Regions from separate parts of the Eggerthella guodeyinii genome, predicted to be linked through region 1. Evidence: predicted binding sites of a transcription regulator. Region 1 holds the regulator's gene; each other region holds the start of a gene.
The links. The regulator LexA, encoded in region 1, represses DNA repair genes until DNA is damaged. The targets are predictions, from matches to a motif close to CNAACANNTGTTNG.

Region 1 (5,169 bases):
ACGCGAAGCGCCAGCGCACGTGGTTTCGCAAGGACGCGCGCATCCGATGGCTCGACGCCACCGGGCGCGAGCTGCCGTCGCTCGTCGACGAGGCGCTCGGGCTGCTGGACGGCGGCGTTGCCTGACGGTTTCTCCGGACGGAAGGGCGCATGTGGTATGATACGGAGCCACAGGCAGGGTTCTGCCGTCGAACCGTTCAAGATCGGAGCACCTATCATGCAGACAGCACACGCGTTCCTCTAGCGGCCGCCGCCGCTTCCGACTGTCTCCGCGCGCCGACGCCGATGCCGGCGTGCTCGTCTTCGCATCGAAAGGTTGCATCCATGACGGAATACGAATCTGTTATCACGCGGGGCATGACCCCCGTCGCCGAAGAACGCCGCGAGCGCGCCGTGCTCGTCGGCGTTGACCGCCCCGGCTCCACCTGGCCCTTGGCGTCGTCGCTCGCCGAGCTCGAGCGCCTCGTGGACACGGCGGGCGCCGACGTGGTGGCCTCCACCACGCAGAAGCTCGACGCTCCCAACCCGCGCACGTTCGTGGGCACGGGCAAGGCCGACGAGGTGGCCGAGCTCGCGCGCGCCCACGCGGCCGATCTCGTGGTGTTCGACGACGAGCTGACGCCCTCGCAGCAGGCGAACCTCGAGAAGGCGATGGGCCGCGACGTGAAGGTCATCGACCGCACGGCGCTCATCCTCGATATCTTCGCCCTGCACGCCACCAGCAAAGAGGGGCGGCTGCAGGTGCGGCTCGCCCAGAACGAGTACCTGCTGCCGCGCCTGCGTGGCATGTGGGCCCACCTGGCCTCCAACCGCATGGGCGGCGGCGTGGGGTCGCGCTTCGGCGAAGGCGAGAGCCAGCTCGAGGTCGACCGCCGCATGGTGCGCAAGCGCATCACGTCCATCAAGCGCGAGCTCAAGCACCTGGCCGAGGTGCGCGCCGTCCAGCGCGAGAGCCGCTACGAGAGCGGCATGTTCAAGGTGGCGCTGGCCGGCTACACGAACGCCGGCAAGTCGAGCCTGCTCAACCGGCTGACGAATGCGGACGTGCTGGCGTACGACAAGCTGTTCGCCACGCTCGACTCGACCACGCGCAAGTTCGAGCTGCCCGAGGGCCGTGAGATCACCATCACCGACACGGTCGGATTCATCCAGAAGCTGCCGACGACGCTCATCGAGGCGTTCAAGTCGACGCTCGACGAGATCACGGGCGCCGACCTCGTGCTGCACGTGGTGGACGCGTCGTCGGACGAGTACGAGGCGCAGATCGCCGCCGTGGAGGACGTGCTCGGCCAGATCCAGGCGCAGGACCTGCTGCGCGTGCTCGTGTTCAACAAGTGCGACCTGCTCGACGAGGAGCATTTCGCGGCCCTCAAGGCGCGCCATCCGCAGGCGCAGTTCGCGTCGGCGGCGACAGGGGAGGGCGTGGGCGCGCTCGTCGACCACGTCGCCCGCGTCGCCTCGGCGCAGGACGAGCACCTCGACGTGCTGATCCCCTACAGCCGGGGCGACCTCGTCTCCATCGCGCACGAGCGCTGCCACATTCTCTCGGAGACGCACGAGGAGGCGGGCACGCGCATCGTCATGCTCGCGGGCCCTTCGTACGCCGGGCTGTTCAGGCCGTTCGTGCATGGCGGCGAGTAGGCCGTCCCCCTCGGGAGGGCGGCTGGCGCTCATCGGGTCGATCGCGCTCCTCGTGGCGGTCGACCAGGGCGTCAAGCTCGTCATCGCGCGGTGGGGGATGGGGTACAGCTTCTCCCTCGTCGGCGACGTCCTGCAGTACTATCCGACGGTCAACGAGAAGATGACCTGGGGCGGCAACTTCATCGAGGTGCTCAGCGTGCCGGCGGTGGCCATCGCCCTCAACGTGCTGGCCATCGCGCTGGCGCTCAGCGCGTACGCGTTCTACCGCGCGTCGGTGGAGAAGCCGGGCAAGGCGGCGGCCTTCGTGTTCGCCGTGGGCCTGGCCGGCTGCGTCTGCGGGCTCGTCGACCGCGTGTTCTGGGGCGGCAGCCTCGATTTCCTGCAGGTTCCCGGGGCGTTCGTGTTCGACGTGAAGGACTGCTACCTCAGCGTCTCGCTCGTCGTCTTCGTCGCGCTGGCGCTTGCGCACGGCGACGCGTTCGACCTCCGGGCGTACGGCTCGTACCTGGCATCCCGGTTGAGGCGCGACGCCAAATAGAAACGCCCCGTCGCTTCCATCGAGCGGCGGGGCGTTTCGTTGGTTCGGCGTGCGACGTTACAGGCGGCGGAAGACCGCGACCACCTTGCCGGCGATGGCGCAATCGGTGGTGATGATGGGGTCCATCGTGGAGTTCTCCGGCTGCAGGCGGATGTGGTCGCTTTCCTTGAAGAAGCGCTTCACCGTGGCGCCGTCGTCGATGATGGCCACGACGATGTCGCCGTTGTTCGCGACGGGCTGCTCCTTGACCACGACGTAGTCGCCGTCGTTGATGCCCGCTTCGATCATGCTCTCGCCGCGCACCGACAGCAAGAACGACGGGGCGTCGCCCACGATCTCGGTGGGAAGCGACAGGGTGTCGGTGATGTTCTCCTCGGCGAGGATGGGCGAGCCGGCCGCCACGTTGCCCACGAGGGGCACGCTCACGATGTTGCTGAAGCTGGGCGCGACGACGTTGGTGGCCAGCGCAGCGTCCTCGAGCGGATAGGTGAGCGCGATGGAGCGCGACTTGAGCGGGTCGCGCTTGATGAGGCCCTTTTCCTCGAGCGCCTTCAAGTGCACGTGCACGGTGGAGGGGGAGGAGAGGCCGAGGCTCTGGCATACCTCGCGCACGGTCGGGCCGTACCCTTTCTCCCGAATGCACTCCTCGATGCAGTCGAGCACCGCTTGCTGGCGCTTCGTCACTTTCTCGGCCATGGATCGTCCTTTCGTCGCCGCCCTATCTTCTACCGAACAAATGTATGAAATTTCTATTGACATGAACCTTTGTTCGACCTATTATATACGCGAACAAAGGTTCTACGCAAGAGCAGGAGGGCATAAAATGAAGAATTTTGAGATGAAATACCCCGTCGAGGGAACCTCGGCCCTTCAACCGAAGCTCGATTCGGCACCTGCTCGGCAGGCGCGCATTATCGCGTTTCCCGAGCGCGCGGCCCAAACCGGGCGCGGCGCGCATGCGGGGCGCGGCGATGCGTCGTTCGCGTCCGCCGTGCGCGCGGGCACGGCGCAAGGCGTGTCGTTCGGCCGCGTGCAGCGTTGGCAGGCGGTCGTCGGCGGGTGCGTGTTCGCGGCGCTCGCGTTCGCCAGCTTGTTCATGGGGCTGTAGCGCCCGTCGTTCTCCCACGGCCCGCAGCGGCCGTTCCATAACCCACAGATGCTGCGTTTCTGTGGCTGCGTAGCGCCTCCGCCACCCCGGAGGCGCGTCCATTCGGGGGTTTACGCATTCCGCCCGCCGTGGTAGACTCGGCCGAGCAGCAACCGTGCCGCGCCGCCGCACCCGCAGGCGAGCGCGCCTCGCGAAGGAGACAAGGAACATGAAGCGATAACGAAAGCCCTCTTTTCACCCCTTGCAGGTATCCATCAGCCGCATCGGGTGCGCTTTCGCCATCGTTCTCGACTCCGCCTCGCGCTTCATCCGCTTTCCCAAGCCGCTTGGCATTCCCTTCATCGGCATCGCTGAACGCTGCACCGAGCCGCCCGTGCGCCTCTCAGACGGAGGTCGCCATGTTCGTTACCGCCCATCATCTTTCCCATACCTACGAAGGTGCCGACGAGCCCGCGCTCGACGACGTCTCGCTCACGTTCTCGAACGGCTGGACGGGCATCGTCGGGCCGAACGGCGCCGGCAAGAGCACGCTCGCGCGCTGCGTGTGCGGCGCGCTCCCGCCCGATCGGGGGTCGGTGTCGCCCCGGACGCGCGGCACGATATGCGAGCAGTCCACCGCGCTGCCCCCTGCGACGCTCGAGGAGTTCGCCTGCGACTACGGCTCGACGGCCGTGAAACTGCGCGCGCTGCTGGAAATCGAGGACGAATGGCTGTGGCGCTACGATTCGCTGTCCCATGGCGAGCGCAAGCGCATCCAGATCGCCTGCGCGCTGGCCGCGGAGCCGCAGGTGCTCGCCCTCGACGAGCCGACGAACCACCTCGACGCGCCCACGCGTGCCCTCGTCGCGCAGGCGCTCGCCTCGTTCAAGGGCGTCGGGCTGCTCGTGTCGCACGATCGCACGCTGCTCGACGGTCTCGTGCAATCGTGCGTGTTCGTCGAGGCGGGACGGGCTGTCGCCATCCCGGGCACCTACACGCAGGCGCGCCGGGAGCTCGACCTGCGCCAGGAGACCGTGCGCACGGAGCGCCGCCAAGCCCGCGAGGAGCTTGCCCGCATCAGGAACGAGAGTGCGCGGCGCGACGGGGTCGCCGCCCGCGCGTCGGCCCGCCGTTCGGCGCGGCACCTCGACCGGCACGATCGCGACGGGCGGGCGAAGATCAAGCTCGCCGTCTATTCCGGGCAGGACGGCAAGGCGGGCAAGCTCTCGTCGCAGATGGACAAGCGCATCGAGGCCGTCGAGAAGCGTATCGAAGGCCTCGATGCCAAAAAGGAGGCCCGAGGCTCCCTGGAAACGGATGCCGCTCCCGCCGCCCGCAAGGTGCTCGCCCGCCTTCCCGCCGGCAGCATGCCGCTCGGCGCGGGACGCGCGCTGCACCATCCCGAGCTGTACCTGGGAAACGAGGACCGCATCGGACTCGTCGGCAGAAACGGAGCAGGGAAGTCCACCCTGCTCAGAGCCCTCCTGCGCCGGGTTACGCTGTCGGAGGGCGTCGCGCACCTTCCGCAGGAGGCAGACGACGGCGAGGTGCGCGCGCTGCTCGACGAGCTGCACGGGCTCTCGCCGGCCGAGCGCGGACGCGTGCTTTCTATCGTGGCGCGGCTCGAATCGCCGCCGTCGCGCGTGCTCGACGGGGAGGATCTGAGCCCGGGAGAGGTGCGCAAGCTCCTGATCGCGCGCAGCCTGCTCTCGTCGCCGCATCTCATCGTCATGGACGAGCCGACGAACCATCTGGATATCCGCTCGATCGAGGCCCTGCAGGACGTGCTCGGCGAATGCGCCTGCGCGCTTGTGCTCGTGTCGCATGACGAGCGGTTCCTCGACGCGCTCGTGGACGAGCGCTGGGTATTCGAGGTCGAACGGGCGAAAGGGGAGGTTGGGCTG
Region 2 (5,169 bases), 190 kb from region 1:
CCTGGCCACGGGATCGATGGCGGGCGGCGTGCTGCAGCTGGCGTGCATCGTGCTGGGCGCGGCGATCTACCTGCCGTTCCTGCGGCGCTACGAGCGCGTGGCCGACGAGCGCGAGCGCGAGGAGTACCGCGCGCTGCTGGACGCGCTCATGGACGCGGAGCGCGCGGGGGTCGGCATCGAGCTGACGGAGCTGCCGGGTGCCGTGGGCGCCTTCGCGACGTCGCTCGCCGAGGACGTGCGCACGGCCGTCGAGCGGCGGGCGTTCGCGCTGCGCTACCAGCCCCAGTTCGACACGGCGGGCCGCGCCGTGGGCGCCGAGGCGCTCCTGCGCTTCGAGCATCCCGCGTACGGCATGGTGTACCCGCCGCTCGTCATCGAGCTGGCGCAGGAGATGGGCGTGCTCGACGACCTCGAGCGGGCCGTGTTCGCGCGCGGGCTCGACGACGCGGCGCGCATCGAGCAGCTCGCCCATGCGGGCGCCGTGCACGAACGGTTCAGCGTCAGCATCAACGCCACGGCGCGCCTGCTGCAAAGCGACGGCGGCGTGCGGTTCATCATCGACGGCGTGCGCGCGCACGGCCTCGACGGCGGGCGCGTGGTGGTGGAGGCCACCGAGCGCGAGGCCCTGCGCTGGGACGACGGCGCCTCGGCGCTGCTCGAGCAGCTCGTCGACGCGGGCATCCCGCTGGCCATCGACGACTTCTCCATGGGGCGCACGTCGTTCCAGTACCTCGAGACGAGCGTGTTCAGCGTGGTGAAGCTGGACGGCACCATCGCGAAGGGCGTGCTGGAGAACGAGCGCTACGCCGACATCGTGGCGTCCATCACGCGCCTGTCGAGCCAGCTGGGCTTCACCGTGCTGGCCGAGTACGTGGAAACCGCCGAGCAGCGCGACCTGCTGGAGCGGCTGGGATGCTCGTTCTTCCAGGGCTACCTGTACGCGCCCGCGCTGCCGTTCGACGAGATGGTCGAACGCGTGCGGCTCGCGCCGGAGGGGGAGCGCGCGGACCGCGGGCTGGCCCGTTCCGCGCGCTGAATCGAACAGTTTGTGCTCAGAATTTGAACGATTCAGACGAACGGATGTTTTTGCCGTTTCCGTGGTCGGACTGCGCTAAAATGAGCGATTGCACGGAAATGATAGTTCCCCGGTAGCCATATTCACCTCCGGCGTCGCGCCGGGTTGCAAACGATAGAAAGAGCGATAAGCCACATGGGACAGAACGCCATCGTCATCAAGGGTGCCCGCGAGCACAACCTCAAGGACATCGACCTCACCATCCCGCGCGACGAGCTCGTCGTCATCACGGGTCTGTCGGGCAGCGGCAAGTCGTCGCTGGCGTTCGACACGATGTACGCCGAGGGCCAGCGCCGCTACGTGGAGAGCCTGTCGAGCTACGCGCGCATGTTCCTCGGGCAGATGTCCAAGCCCGACCTCGACAGCATCGACGGCCTGTCGCCGGCGGTGTCCATCGACCAGAAGACCACGAGCAAGAACCCGCGCTCCACGGTGGGCACCACCACCGAGATCTACGACTACCTGCGCCTGCTGTTCGCGCGCGTGGGCGTGCCGCACTGCCCCGAGTGCGGCCGCGTCATCAAGAAGCAGACCACCGACCAGGTGACCGACGAGATCCTCGCGCTCGCGCCCGACGCGAAGGCCATCATCATGGCGCCCGTGGTGACGGGCCGCAAGGGCGAGTTCACGAAGCTGTTCGCCGACCTGCAGAAGGAGGGCTTCTCGCGCGTGCGCATCGACGGCGAGATCGTGAAGCTCGACGGCGAGCCGCGCACGCTCAACAAGAAGATCAAGCACTTCATCGACGTGGTGGTGGACCGCGTGCAGCTGAAAGCGAGCGCGACGAGCCGCATCGCCGAGGCGGTGGAGCTCGCCACGAAGCTGGCCGACGGGCGCGTGCTCGTGCAGGTGCTCGGCGATGACGGCCAGCCGCTCGGCGAGGCCGGCGGCCAGTCGAGCGGCGCGAAGGGCGGCCTGGGCGAGGGCGAGCACATCTTCTCGCTCGCGCTGGCGTGCCCCGAGCACGGCCACTCCATGGACGAGCTGCAGCCGCGCGACTTCTCCTTCAACGCGCCCTACGGCGCCTGCCCCGACTGCCTCGGCATCGGCAGCCGCGAGGAGGTGGACGCCTCGCTCGTGGTGCCCGACCCGTCGCTGTCGCTCAACGAGGGCGCCATCGCGCCGTTCAAGACCGGCAACTACTACCCGCAGGTGCTGCGCGCCGTGGCCGCGCACCTCGGCACCGACGCCGACACCCCGTGGGAGGACATGCCGGCGAAGGCGCAGCGGGGCCTGCTGGAGGGCCTGGGCAAGGACAAGGTGCGCGTCGACTACGTCACGGTGGACGGGCGCGAGACGTACTGGTACATCGAGTGGGAGGGCGCGCTGGCCGCGGTGCAGCGCCGCTACCAGGAGGCGCAGTCGGACGCGCAGCGCGAGAAGCTGGCCAGCTACTTCGCCGTCGTGCCGTGCCAGACCTGCGGCGGCAAGCGCCTGAAGCCCGAGATCCTCGCCGTCACGGTGAACGAGCGCTCCATCCACGACGTCACCGAGATGAGCGCGGCCGACTCGCTGTCATTCTTCGACGGCCTGTCGTTCCACGGCGCGGAGGAGCACATCGCCGGACCCATCGTGAAGGAGATCAAGGCGCGCCTCAAGTTCCTCGTGGACGTGGGCCTCGACTACCTCACGCTCGAGCGCGCCACGGCGACGCTGTCGGGCGGTGAGGCGCAGCGCATCCGCCTGGCCACGCAGATCGGCGCGGGCCTCATGGGCGTGCTCTACATCCTCGACGAGCCCTCCATCGGCCTGCACCAGCGCGACAACGAGCGGCTCATCGCCACGCTCGAGCGCCTGCGCGACCTCGGCAACACCGTCATCGTGGTCGAGCACGACGAGGACACCATCCGCAGCGCCGACTTCGTGGTGGACATGGGCCCGGGCGCGGGCGAGCACGGCGGCGAGATCGTGGCCATCGGCACGCCCGACGAGATCATGAAGGCCCCGGGCTCGCTGACGGCCGACTACCTGTCGGGCCGCCGCCGCATCGAGGTGCCCGAGAAGCGCCGCAAGCCGCGCCGCGGGTCGCTCAAGCTGACGGGCGCCACCGAGAACAACCTGCACAACGTCACGCTCGAGGTGCCCTTCGGCACGCTCACCGTGGTGACGGGCGTGTCCGGCTCGGGCAAGAGCTCGCTGGTCACCGACACGCTGGCCCCGGCGCTGGCGAACCGCGTGAACCATGCGCACCGCCGCACGGGCGCGTACAAGAAGATCACCGGCCTCGACAAGATCGACAAGGTCATCAACATCGACCAGAGCCCCATCGGCCGTACGCCGCGCTCGAACCCGGCCACCTACATCGGGCTGTGGGACGACATCCGCGCGCTGTTCGCCTCCACGCAGGAGTCGAAGGCCCGCGGCTACTCGCCGGGCCGCTTCTCGTTCAACGTGAACGGCGGCCGCTGCGAGGCGTGCAAGGGCGACGGCCAGATCAAGATCGAGATGCACTTCCTGCCCGACATCTACGTGCCGTGCGAGGTGTGCGGCGGCGCGCGCTACAACCGCGAGACGCTGCAGGTGACGTACCGCGGCAAGAACATCGCCGAGGTGCTCGACATGACCGTGGAGGACGCGCTCGCGTTCTTCGAGAACATCCCCGGCATCAAGCGCAAGCTGCAGACGCTGTTCGACGTGGGCCTGGGCTACATCCGCCTCGGGCAGCCGGCCACGACGCTGTCGGGTGGCGAGGCGCAGCGCGTGAAGCTGTCGAGCGAGCTGCAGCGCCGCCAGACGGGCAAGACGTTCTACATCCTCGACGAGCCCACCACGGGCCTGCACTTCGAGGACGTGCGCCAGCTGCTCATCGTGCTGCAGCGCCTCGTTGACGCGGGCAACACGGTGCTGGTCATCGAGCACAACCTCGACGTCATCAAGTGCGCCGACCGCATCATCGACCTCGGCCCCGAGGGCGGCGAGCGCGGCGGCACCGTGGTGGCCCAGGGCACCCCGGAGGAAGTCGCCGAGGTGGAGGGCAGCTACACCGGCGCCTTCGTGAAGAAGATGCTGGAGGACGGCCGGCTGTAGAGGTTGCGGCGTCCCGGGTCCCGGGCGCTCCAGCCGTGCCACGGGCGCGGCGGGCTGGGAACCGCTGGCTCGCAGGCGCGGCCCCTCCTCCCGGATGTTTCACGTGAAACATCTGCTCTGGTCCTCTGTTTGGCGCGTAACGTCTGCTTCGGGCTCCCCTGCGTGCGGAAAAATCCGACTTTTGGCAATCGGCCCCCCCCGGTTTCTCCGCAAGCGGAAAACTCCGACCTGGGGCTTCGCCGCCCGAAATCGCGACGGCGGCGTCCTGCGACGGCGAAACGAGGAGGAGGATTGCCAAAAGTCGGATTTTTCCGCACATGGGGAGGCGAGAGCGCGACGGCGAAAGGCGACCTGGGGAAACGTTCGCAATCGGGAAGGCATGGGCCCGGATCCGCAACAGGTAGGCGAGAACTGCGCACGGGAGGCGCGCCCCGCGGCCCCGCGGCGCCGCGCGTTCGCCGGGCCGCCCGCTGGTCTTTGCCCGAATCTTACCTGAAACCCCTTTACCGCGCGCTCGGGACGTGCGACAATGCCCCGGCTTTGTTGATATCGGGTGGGCGATCGCGTGCGGGAAGTGGGTTCGATCAAGGTGGCGGAAATGGCAGCGGCGGCGGGGAACCGCCATGTTGCGCGCGGTGTCGTGTGCGCTCTCGCGGGCGGCATCTGCTGGGGCTTCTCGGGCACGTGCGCCCAGCTGCTCATGAACGACTACGGTGCTCCCGCCACGTGGATCACCTGCGTGCGCATGGTGATCGCCGCTGTGTTCTTCCTGTTCCTCACCGCGGTGCGCAACTGGCGCGACCTCGTGGCGGTGTTCCGCGACTGGCGCTCGCTCGTGCAGATCGCGGCCTTCGCCATCTTCGGCGTGCTGCTCACCCAGCTCAGCTACTTGAACGCCATCTCGTACACGAGCGCGGGCGTGGGCACCACCATCGAGCAGGTGGGCCTCGTGCTCATCATGCTGTACGTGTGCGTGCGCGCCAAGCGCCTGCCGCGCCTGCGCGAGGCGGCCGGCCTCGTGCTCGCGCTGGGCGGCATGCTGATCATCGCCACGCAGGGCGAGATCG
Region 3 (5,169 bases), 560 kb from region 1:
CGGTGTTCAACGGCGGCGTGACCGAGGAGACCTCCCATTCCTGGGACGTGGTCACGCAGCGCTACGCCTACGACTTCCTCGTGCTCGACGACGAGGGCGGCAGCTGCGCTCCCGACCCCGCCGACCCGTCCGACCCCGCCTCGTACCGCTGCTACGGCCTCGACGTGCTGGCTCCCGCCGCGGGGACGGTGGCGGAGGCGCGCGACGACTGCCCCGACGCGCCCATCGCGCTCGACGGCTCGGTGGCCTGCGGGGGAGACGACATCCGCGGCAACTACGTGCTGATCGAGCACGCGCACGGCGAGTATTCCAGCCTGTGCCACCTCATGCCCGGCAGCGTGGCCGTGCGCGTGGGCGACGAAGTGGCGTGCGGGCAGGCGGTGGGGCGCTGCGGCAGCTCGGGCAACAGCTCGGAGCCGCATCTGCATTTCCACGTGCAGGCGGGGCGCAGCTTCTACGCATCGCTCGGCGTGCCCGTCCGTTTCGAAGGCGTCCTCGCCGAGCCGGCCCCGCGCTACGAGGCCGCCGACCCGCGCCCGCTTCCCTCCGACGCGGGCGATCCGTTCCCGCCGTTCCTCACGCGCGGGCTGCGGGTTCGACCCGCGCCCGCAGATGGGGAAGCTGCGAGATGACGATGCCGGCGAGGATGCCGACGATGCCGACGATCTGGAGCGCCTCCACCGGCTCGCCGATGACGAGCGTGGACAGGGCGATGCCGCAGGGAAGCTCGGAGGACGCCATGATGGCCGAGAGCCCCGGCGTCAGGTGCGGCGTGGCGATGCCGAACAGCACCACGGGGACGAACAGGGCGCACAGCCCCAGCACCAGGCCGTACTTCCAGATGCCGTCCTGCAGCGCGCCGCTGGCGAAGTAGTCGGGGCACAGCGCGAAGCCGAGCGCGCACGCGCCCAGGCACACGACGAGCCCGCGCTGGATGGGCGGCAGGCCGCGCCCGACGCGGCTCGAGAAGAACATGAAGAAGGTGCAGCTGAGGGCCGAGAGCAGCCCGCACGCCACCCCGACGGGGTCGAGCGTTCCCACGTCGCTCGAGAACACCCTGCTGGCCAGGAGCGTCCCGCCCAGGATGACGACGGCGGCCGCCGCCTCGGCCGCGCGCGGGCGGCGGCGCATGACGACGAGCTGGACGACGATGCCCATCCACGTGAACTGGAACAGCAGCGTGATGGCCACCGAAACCGGCAGCAGGGTGAGCGCGTAGTTGTACAGCACGGTGCCGATGCACGTGTTCAGCCCGAGGCCTACGAGGGCGAGCACCTGCTTGGGGGAGAGCGCCACGAGGCGCGTGCCGCGCGCCCGTTGCACGAGCAGCGCCGCCGCGAACAGCAGCGCGGCGAACAGCGCCTGGCTCGCCACCACCTGGGTCCAGGTGAAGCCGGCGGCGTAGGTGATCTTCACCGTGGTGGCTTGAGCGCCGTAGCTGGCGCCGGCGAGGAAGACGATCCCGGAGTATTTCAAGGTGTCCGTCTGCATGGGGCCATTCTAGCGCATGGCGGGGCCGCCCGGGCGCGGGGCCTGCACGCGCCCGCGGACGCGCATGACGGCGCGCTAACGGTTGGGATCATGTTCGGTGCCGGTTCGCCCGCGCCCGGGCGCGCCGGGGTACCATCGTGCGAAACGTCGACACGAGGGGAGGAGCATGGACCGGATCGCGCGCGTGCTGCTCGGCGGCAGCGTGGACGAGGCGTACGTCGCCGGCATGGAGCGCAGCCTGTTCGCCGTGGTGGACGACCCGCTCAAGCAGCTGTCCGCGTTCTTCCTGTGCATCGTGCTGTCGGCCGTCGTGGCCACGGGCGGCGTGGCGGCGTCCTCGCCGGCCATCATCATCGGCGCCATGATCATCGCCCCGCTCATGATGCCCATCATGGGCACCTCGTTCGCCGTCACGCGCGGCCGTCCCCGCCAGGCGCTCAGGGCGCTGGCCGTGGCGGCGGGCGGCGCGCTCGTCGTGGTGCTCGTGGCGTGCCTCGTGACGGCCCTGCTGCCGGCCGGGGTGCCGCTGGCGGGCAACGTCGAGGCGACGTCGCGCACGGCGCCGCGCCTCGTGGACCTCGTGGTGGCCGTGGCGTCCGGCTTCGTGGGCGCGCTCGCGGCGGCGCGCGACGACGTCGGCGAGACGCTGCCGGGCGTGGCGGTGGCCGTGTCCATCGTGCCGCCGTTGTGCGTGGCGGGAGCCGCGCTCGTGCAAGGGGCGCTCGCGATGGCGGGCGGGGCGCTGCTGCTGTTCTTCGTCAACTTCTTCTCCATCCAGCTGGCCGGCAACCTGGCCTTCTTCCTCATGGGCTTCGGCCGGCGCGACCGTGCGGGCGCGGTGGCGCGCCGCCTGTGGTACGCCACGGCCATCGCGGGCACGCTGCTGGTGGCGCTGCCGCTTGCGGCGACGAGCGAGAGGATCGCGCAGGGCGCCTCCGACGAGCGCGCCGCGAACGCGGCCGTGCGCCAGTGGCTGGACGGGTCGGGCTACGAGAGCTTGAGCGTGAAGACGGCCGACGACGGCGTCACCGTGGAGATCGCGGGAGCGGGGCCGGCCCCGTCCGCCGAGGACCTGGCCGCGCTGCTGCGCGACGGCGGCGTCGAGGTCGGCGAGGCGCGCGTCATCGTGGCGCACGAGGTGCGCGCACCGGTCGGCTCGTAGGGTTCATCGCTTATATATCACCTGATCAATAGACGTATTCCATCGCCGAAACTCCACGGTCTGTTCGCTTGCGCGCCGCCCGATTGTGTGCGAACATGCGTTCTCGTACAAGATCGGGACGCGGTGCGGAAGGCGGCGAGGCGCGCATGCAGGCAGCAAGCGAGAGGGGCGCGAAGGGCGAGGGAGGCGAGAGGGGCGTCCCCGAGACGTTCGGCGGGCGCACGATCGGCTCGCCGGAGGGCGTCGACGAGCACCGCGTGATCTTCCATTCGGACATGAACGCGTTCTACGCGAGCGTGGAGCAGGCCGAGCGGCCGGAGCTGCGCGGCCTGCCGCTCGTGGTGGGCGGCCACGAGGAGCTACGCCACGGCATCGTGCTGGCGAAGAGCGCGGGCGCGAAGGCGGCGGGCGTCAAGACGGGCGAGGCGCTGTGGGAGGCGCGGGCGAAGTGCCCCGGGCTCGTGGTGGTGCCGCCGCGCTACGAGGTGTACCAGGCGTACTCGGCCATGGCGCGCCGCATCTACTACCAGTACACCGACCTCGTGGAGCCCTTCGGCCTCGACGAGGCGTGGCTCGACCTCACCGGCTCGCTGGGGCTGGCCGGCGGCGACGCGGCGCAGGCGGCCGCCGAGATCAGCGGCCGCATGAAGGACGAGCTGGGCTGCACCGTGTCTATCGGCGTGTCGTGGAACAAGATATTCGCGAAGTTCGGCAGCGACTACCGCAAGCCCGACGCCGTCACGTTCGTCACGCCGGAGAACTACCGCCGTCTGGTGTGGGACGCCCCGGTGAGCGAGCTTCTGTACGTCGGCGCCGCCACGCGCGCCAAGCTGCACTCGTCGGGTATCGATTGCATCGGCGACTTGGCGTGCGCCTCGCCCGAGCTGCTGCGCCGCCGCCTGGGCAAGATCGGGCTCGTGCTGCGCGCGTTCGCGCGCGGCGAGGACGCGACGCCCGTGAAGCCCTACGACGCCGCGAGAAACGAGGTGGACCGCACGGTGAAGAGCTTCGGCAACGGCCTGACCGCGCCGCACGACATCGTGAACGCGTCCGACGCGAAGGCGCTCATCTACCTGCTGTCCGAGTCGGTGGCGCAGCGGCTGCGGGAGGCGCGCTTCCGCGCGTCCACGGTGTCCATCGGCGTGCGCAGCGCGCAGGACCTCACCAGCTACTCGCGCCAGACGACGCTGCGCCGCGCGACGAACGTGACCGGCACCGTCGCGCGCACGGCCTGGGACCTGCTCGCGGCCAACGAGCCGCTCGACGAGTCGCGGCCCCTGCGCGGGCTGCACGTGCGCGCGTCGAACCTCGAGCCTTGTGCCGCGCCCCAGCAGCTCGAGTTGCCTTTCGACGCGCATCGCCGCGTGCTGGAAGACCTCGACGAGACGATCGACGGTCTGCGCCGCCGCTTCGGCAACACCTGCATCCAGCGCGGGGCCGAGCTGCTGGACGAGAGCCTGCTCGACCTCGACGTCAAGAAGGAGAACGTCGTGCACCCCGTGGGGTACTTCTAGGGCCGAGGGCGCGCGAGGGGGTCGTCCGGCGCCAGCCGCGACGCTTCCGGCTGCCGCCGCGCGGGACCCTTCGGCGTCGTCCAGCGACGGGCCGAAGGGGGCGCAAAAGGGGAGCCCTGACAATTTTTCGGAGGTTCGCCGGCATCGGGTGGCCGTCCCGTTTTCGCCCATCAGGCGTTTCTTGGGCGGCAGGGAAGCCGTGCGACGGGTTTTCGGTCGGGAGATTGTCAGGGCTCTCGATGTGCGCCCCATCGAGCCGGGTGCCGACGAAGCGTCGGGTGAAGAGCGCGAATCGGCAGGATGAAGAGGGGGGGGACGAGCGAGCATGGTGCGGGGCATAGCGGCGCGGCGGAAGCGGTACGTGGAGGTGGAGGCGACGTTCCTCGAGGACGGGCGCATCCTGCCGCGCGCCGTCGTGTGGCGCGACGGGCGGCGGTTCCCCGTGCGCGCCATCCTGGGCGTGCGGCGGTGCGCGTCGCTCAAGGTGGGCGGCTCGGGCGTGCGTTACGACGTGCTGGTGGGCCATGCGCACACGTTCCTGTTCCACGAGGACCCGCGCTGGTTCGTCGAGGAGATCGTCCCCGAGCCCGCCGACCCGCCCCCCGACGACCCCGGCGGCGCCTGGGGCGCGTGAGCCCCTGCGGCGGAGGCGAAGCCGACGGCGCACCTTCGCGCGCATATCGGGTAGAATGGGGCATCGTGAAACGTCGCCCGGGGACGGGCGGAAGGAGCGCCTATGCATATCGAAACGCCTGCCGAGAGGACGCCCGAGCTGGTGGCCGCCCTGGCCGACGTGTGGGAGCGGTCGGTGCGCGCGACGCACGACTTCCTCACCGAGGACGACATCGTGGGGCTGCGCCCCGAAGTGGGGCCCGGCCTCGCGGGCGTCGCCGCCCTGGCGGTGGCGTACGCCGACGGGGCGCCGTGCGGGTTCGCGGGCACGCAGGACGGCAAGGTGGAGATGCTGTTCGTGGCGCCGGAGGCGCGCGGGCGCGGCGTGGG
Region 4 (5,169 bases), 1.3 Mb from region 1:
CGCACGGCTCCGCTTGCGGCGGTCGGCGACGAACTGCGCTTCGTCGGCTTCGTCCCCGAGGGAGACGGCTATGCGATGACGCTCGGGACGTTCGACGGCGAGACGTTCGGCGTGCTGGAGCCGGGTGCCGACGCGCCCCGATTCGGTGCCGACGAGCTCGACGCGTTGGAAGGGTATGCGCGGCAGGCCTCGGCCGCCACGGGTGACGAGATCGTGTTCGCGGGCGCGTCGGCCGACGGGCTGGGCGACGCCTATGCGGTCGATGCGGCCACCGGCGCCTGGCGTGCGCTCGATGCGAAGGCTCCCGGCGACGGCTCGGCGGCCGTGCCCACCGCGTGCTTCTATCGCGGAACGTACTACGTGCTGGCAGCGAGCGCGAGCGCGGACGGCACGCCGACGACGTCGCTGTACCGGCTGCCGGACGAGGCGGCGCTCGCGCCGAACGACCACGTGGCGAGCGCGCAGGCGACCGAGGGCGGCACGGTGGACGTGCGCTACGGTGCCGTGTCCGCGGCGCGCGTTGCGGCGTCCTCGCAGGTCGAGCATGTGGCCCTCGGCGACACGGTGACGTGGATCGCCACGCCCGACGAGGGGTACGCGTTCTCGGGTTGGTACGGAACGGACGGGTCGCTGATCAGCGAAGATGCCAGCTATCGGCAGCCGGTGACCGCCGACGTCGCGCTGAGCGCCCGCTTCGTCGCGACGAGCGGCCCCGCGCCGGCCCCCGATCCCGCGCCGGGCGACGGCCTCGATCCGAAGCCGCTGCCCTCCACCGTCGCGAAGCCCCTCGCCCCCACCGGCGACGGACTGGGCGCCGCACGTACGCTCGCCGCGGCGACAGCCGCCGCAGGGCTCGCCGCCGCCCTCGGTGCTCTCGCACGGATTCGAAAAACTTCTTGACAGCTTTCCGGATCATTGTGCTATAGTTTGCGCCACAACTTAATACCTTGAAACCTATGAGGCGAAAGTCAAGCCATCATGAGCACTCACAGAGAGCGGGCGTAGCTGGGATTCCCGCAGTAAGCTGGATGGTAAATGGATCGCCGAGGGAAAGGGGAAAGGGAGGCGCGGCGCGCAAGCGGCCAAACCGACCGAGTATCTGGACCGTGAGCCTGCGTTAAGGGCAGAACATGTGTTGGCATGTTCGTGAGAGGGTTCTGCATTGCAGAATCAACGGTGAAGGTGGCACCGCAGGTTACAAGACCTGTCCTTCGATGAGAAGGACAGGTCTTTTTCATTGTGGGGGAGCGGGGCGCCGAATTCATGCAGTTGTCTGCGAGGTCGATCCTCATCCGCGAAGTTCGTGCCGGCAAACCAAACGCCCCGGGAGGGGCAATGACCGGCGGGAACTCCGCCAAAGAAAGGATTGAGGAACATGGAACAGCAGATCAAGCGCGAGGTTGCAACGCAGACGGCAGCGGCGGGCGAGGCGGCCGCGCCGCGCAAGCGCGAAGTGGCGGCAGCGCCCAAGAAGGCGGGCCTCTCCACGCAGGATCTCATCCTCATCGCCGTGCTGCTGGCGGCCGGCGCGGTGCTCAAGCTGACGGTGGGCTCGCTGCTCTCGTCGATGGGCATGAAGCCGAACTTCATCATCGCCATGTACTGCCTGGCCATCATCCTGACGCGGCCGAAGCTGGGCCAGGCCCTGATCATCGGCTTGCTGGCGGGGCTCATCTGCCAGATTCCCCTGCTGAACGCCACGCCGCTCTTGAACATCCCCTCCGAAGTGCTCGGCGCGCTCGCCTGCGGCCTGCTCATCAAGGTGCCGATGCGCATCGGCGGCAAGCTCGACCTCAACCCGCTCGTGAACACGTTCATCTCCACGGTGGTGTCCGGCGGCACCTTCGCCCTGCTGTCCATCTACATCAACGTCGTGTCCACGGGCGGCGACGTCATGGTGGCGCTGGCGACGTACGCGGCCATCGTCTTCGGTACGGCCACCTTCAACTGCATCCTCGTGCAAGTTCTGGCCGTGCCGCTGAAGAAGGTTCTCAAGCGCTAGGAGGGTTCCACGGGCCTACGTCCCGCGGAACCTGCCGACGCTGCGGTCGGCCGTGGCGCCCGATCTCGCGGCGATGACGAGGGCTCGCGTACGCAAGTACGCGTCGCCCTCGCCCTCCCCACGATCTCGGGCGCCACGGCCGACCTCGCTGACTTACTGCGCCAACCTGCGATTCGGAAGAAAGACTCGACATGATAGAGATACGCGATTTCACGTTTCAGTACCGCGAAAGCGAGCGGCCGGTGGTGAGCGGCATTGACCTCACCATCCCGGACGGCGCGTTCGTCGGCGTCACCGGGGCCGCCGGCTCGGGCAAATCGACCCTGACCTACGCGCTGAACGGCATCATCCCGCATTGCTATCCGGGCGACTTCTACGGCTCCGTCGTCATCGACGGGCTCGACACCTGCGAGGTTGCGCTGACCGACGTGTCGCAGGTGGTGGGCAGCGTCTGCCAGGACGTCGACAGCCAGTTCGTCACGTCGGTTGTGGAGGACGAGGTGCTCTACGGCCTCGAGAACTTCGGCGTGCCGCGCGACCAGATCGAGGGCCGCGTGAGCCGGGCACTGGCCGACATGGGCATCTCCGACGTGCGAGACCGCGTGATCTCGTCGCTGTCCGGCGGGCAGAAGCAGAAGGTGGCCATCGCGTCCATCCTGGCGCTGAACCCGCGGGTGCTCGTGCTGGACGAGCCCACCGCCGAGCTCGATCCTCTGAGTTCGCGCACGGTGTTCGACCTGTTGGCACGCTATGCGCGCGAGCACGGCACCACCGTCGTGGTGGTGGAGCAGAAGATCGCCCTGCTGTCCCAGTACGCCGACCTGCTGGTCATCGTCGACGAGGGGCGCATCCGCTTCGCCGACGAGCCCGCGAAGGTGCTGGAGCACAGCGACGAGCTCAAGCGGATCGGCGTCAACTGCCCGCGCTCGACCACCCTCATGAACCGTCTGCGCGCCGAGGGCCTGTACGGCGGCGCGTCCGTCCGCAACGTGCGCGAAGCGCGCGAGGCTTTGAAGGAGGTGCTCGCATGATCGAGTTCGACGACGTGCGCGCGTCCTACGACGCGTCGCTCCCCATCTTGAAGGGCGTCAGCTTCACGATCCGCGACGGCGAGTTCGTCGCGTTCGTGGGCACGAACGGGGCCGGGAAATCGACCACGATGCGCCTGATCAACGGGCTGCTCAAGCCCGATGCCGGCCAGGTGCTCATCGACGGCGTGCCTACGACCGATCTGCGGACGAGCGAGCTTGCGCGGCGCGTGGGCTTCCTGTTCCAGAATCCCGACAGCCAGATCTGCTGCAACACGGTGCGCGAGGAGCTGCTGTTCGGCTTCAAGGCGCTTGGGGCGGACGGCCCGGACGCCGATGCGCGCGTGCAGGACATCATCGAGGAGTTCCATTTCAACGCCGACGACGACCCGTTCCTGCTGAACCGCGGCGCGCGCCAGCTGCTGGCGCTCGCGTCCATCGTGGTGCTTGCGCCGCCGGTGGTGGTGCTCGACGAGCCCACCACGGGCCTGGACTACCGCGAGTGCGTGAAGGTGATGGACATCATCCGCCGCATCCACGAGCGGGGCACGACGGTGGTCATGGTATGCCACGACATGGAGGTGGTGGCGGACTACGCCGAGCGTTGCATCGTGATGAGCGGCGGCACGGTGGTGGACGACGCCCCCACGTTCGACGTGCTGCGCAATCGCGACACGCTCGAGCGCGCCTCGCTCGTTCCGCCGCAGATCGTTGACTTGTCGCTTGAGCTGGCGTGCGAGATGCCGCAGCTCGCCGAGACGGCCGTCGCCCGCGCCAACACGGTGGACGAGATGCTGGCCGCCGTCGCGGCGCAGGCTCGAACAACCCAGGATGTCGAAAGGGGCGTGTGCGCATGAGCTCGTTTCTCGAATACGTGCCCGGCACCAGCCTGCTGCACCGCATGAACCCGGTGGCCAAGCTGGTGGCGGCCGTGGCGTTCGCGCTCGCGTGCTTCTGCTCGAGCAACCTCGTGTTCCTGGCCGCGATGCTGGCGGTCGGGTTCGCGCTGGCCGCGACGTGCGGCATGGTCAAACCCACCATCGGCCTGGCGAAAGCGGTGTTCGCGTTCTCGCTGATCCTCGCCATCGTCCAGATTCTCACGACGCCGAGCGGAGCGGTGCTGGTGGAGCTGCCGTGGGGCTACATCGGCACGGACAGCCTGCGGGCGGCGCTCACCACGGTGGTGCGCCTCATGGCCGCCGCCATCCCGCTGTTCCTCGTGTTCTACGTCACCAAGATGAACGACATCACGAACGCCGTGGTGAAGGTGCTGCACGTGCCGTACAAGTACGCGTTCACGTTCACGTCCACCATCCATTTCATCCCCATGTTCATGAACGACATGAGGGGCATCATGGAGGCGCAGACCGCGCGCGGCGTGGAGTTCGACGCGGGCGGCATCGTGCGGAAGGTGCGCCTGATGGTGCCGCTGTGCGTGCCGCTGCTCGTGTCGTCGGTCCGCAAGACCAACAGCGCCGCCATCGCCGCGGAGGTGCGCGGCTTCAACCTGCGCACCGCGACGAGCGGCTACAAGGAGTACCCCTTCGCCGGCTCCGACGTGGTCGCGATCGCGGCCTCGCTCGCGCTGGTCGCCTGCGCCGTAGTGTTGGGCGTCGTGTTGTAGGGAAGGTCAGGCGTCCTTGCGAAGGTACACCATGTCTCGGAGTTGGATGCCGTCTTCGAACATGGGGTGGTCGTAGTTGTCGGTGAAGAAGTTCTTGTCGCGGTGCGAGATGCGGAAGCCGCATCGCTCGTAGAAGCCCAAGGTTTCGGTACGTCGCCCGTGCCGACGTACATGGTTTCGAACGCTCCGAGGTAGCGGTCGCAGAGGTATTCGACCATGGCCCGCCCGTACCCTTTTCCCTGGTGCTGCGGGTACGTGGCGATGTTCTTCAGCTCGAACTCCTCGGCACTCAGCGCGACGACCACGGCAACGCACTTCGTCCCGTCGTCGTCGAGGACGAAGAGCCTGCCGTCGTCCAGGTACCGGTCGATCATGTCCTCCTGCTCGTCTGCCAGCAGCAGCAAGTCGAGGTACCGCTTCTTGTCGGCGGTCACCTCGACGATGCGGTATCCCATGGCCCATCCCTTCGCAGCTTCGGTTCGTTAACGGCTAGTATACCCCGAAGCTTGTGCGAT

Region 2: uvrA (excinuclease ABC subunit UvrA) is a predicted target of LexA. The motif match lies at 1,074-1,087, and genes of this name have one in related genera.
Region 3: GS424_RS06050 (DNA polymerase Y family protein) is a predicted target of LexA. The motif match lies at 2,744-2,757, and genes of this name have one in related genera.
Region 4: GS424_RS14340 (tryptophan transporter) is a predicted target of LexA. The motif match lies at 1,126-1,139, and genes of this name have one in related genera.

What each region holds. Positions count from the first base shown of each region.
Region 1 covers NZ_CP063310.1:2,049,182-2,054,350, forward strand. Annotated here, with positions in the region: gene miaA (tRNA (adenosine(37)-N6)-dimethylallyltransferase MiaA) at 1-125, shown strand, start outside; gene hflX (GTPase HflX) at 324-1,640, shown strand; gene GS424_RS08485 (signal peptidase II) at 1,627-2,178, shown strand; gene lexA (transcriptional repressor LexA) at 2,236-2,874, opposite strand; gene GS424_RS08495 (hypothetical protein) at 3,017-3,286, shown strand; gene GS424_RS08500 (ATP-binding cassette domain-containing protein) at 3,685-5,169, shown strand, end outside.
Region 2 covers NZ_CP063310.1:1,859,783-1,864,951, forward strand. Annotated here, with positions in the region: gene GS424_RS07730 (PTS sugar transporter subunit IIC/EAL domain-containing protein) at 1-1,036, shown strand, start outside; gene uvrA (excinuclease ABC subunit UvrA) at 1,211-4,102, shown strand; gene GS424_RS07740 (GNAT family N-acetyltransferase) at 4,701-5,169, shown strand, end outside.
Region 3 covers NZ_CP063310.1:1,484,648-1,489,816, forward strand. Annotated here, with positions in the region: gene GS424_RS06035 (M23 family metallopeptidase) at 1-632, shown strand, start outside; gene GS424_RS06040 (EamA family transporter) at 577-1,491, opposite strand; gene GS424_RS06045 (DUF389 domain-containing protein) at 1,658-2,653, shown strand; gene GS424_RS06050 (DNA polymerase Y family protein) at 2,800-4,167, shown strand; gene GS424_RS06055 (outer dense fiber protein 1) at 4,493-4,801, shown strand; gene GS424_RS06060 (GNAT family N-acetyltransferase) at 4,904-5,169, shown strand, end outside.
Region 4 covers NZ_CP063310.1:3,350,293-3,355,461, reverse strand. Annotated here, with positions in the region: gene GS424_RS14345 (S8 family serine peptidase) at 1-900, shown strand, start outside; gene GS424_RS14340 (tryptophan transporter) at 1,376-2,002, shown strand; gene GS424_RS14335 (energy-coupling factor ABC transporter ATP-binding protein) at 2,194-3,033, shown strand; gene GS424_RS14330 (energy-coupling factor ABC transporter ATP-binding protein) at 3,030-3,887, shown strand; gene GS424_RS14325 (energy-coupling factor transporter transmembrane component T family protein) at 3,884-4,654, shown strand; gene GS424_RS14320 (GNAT family N-acetyltransferase) at 4,558-5,109, opposite strand.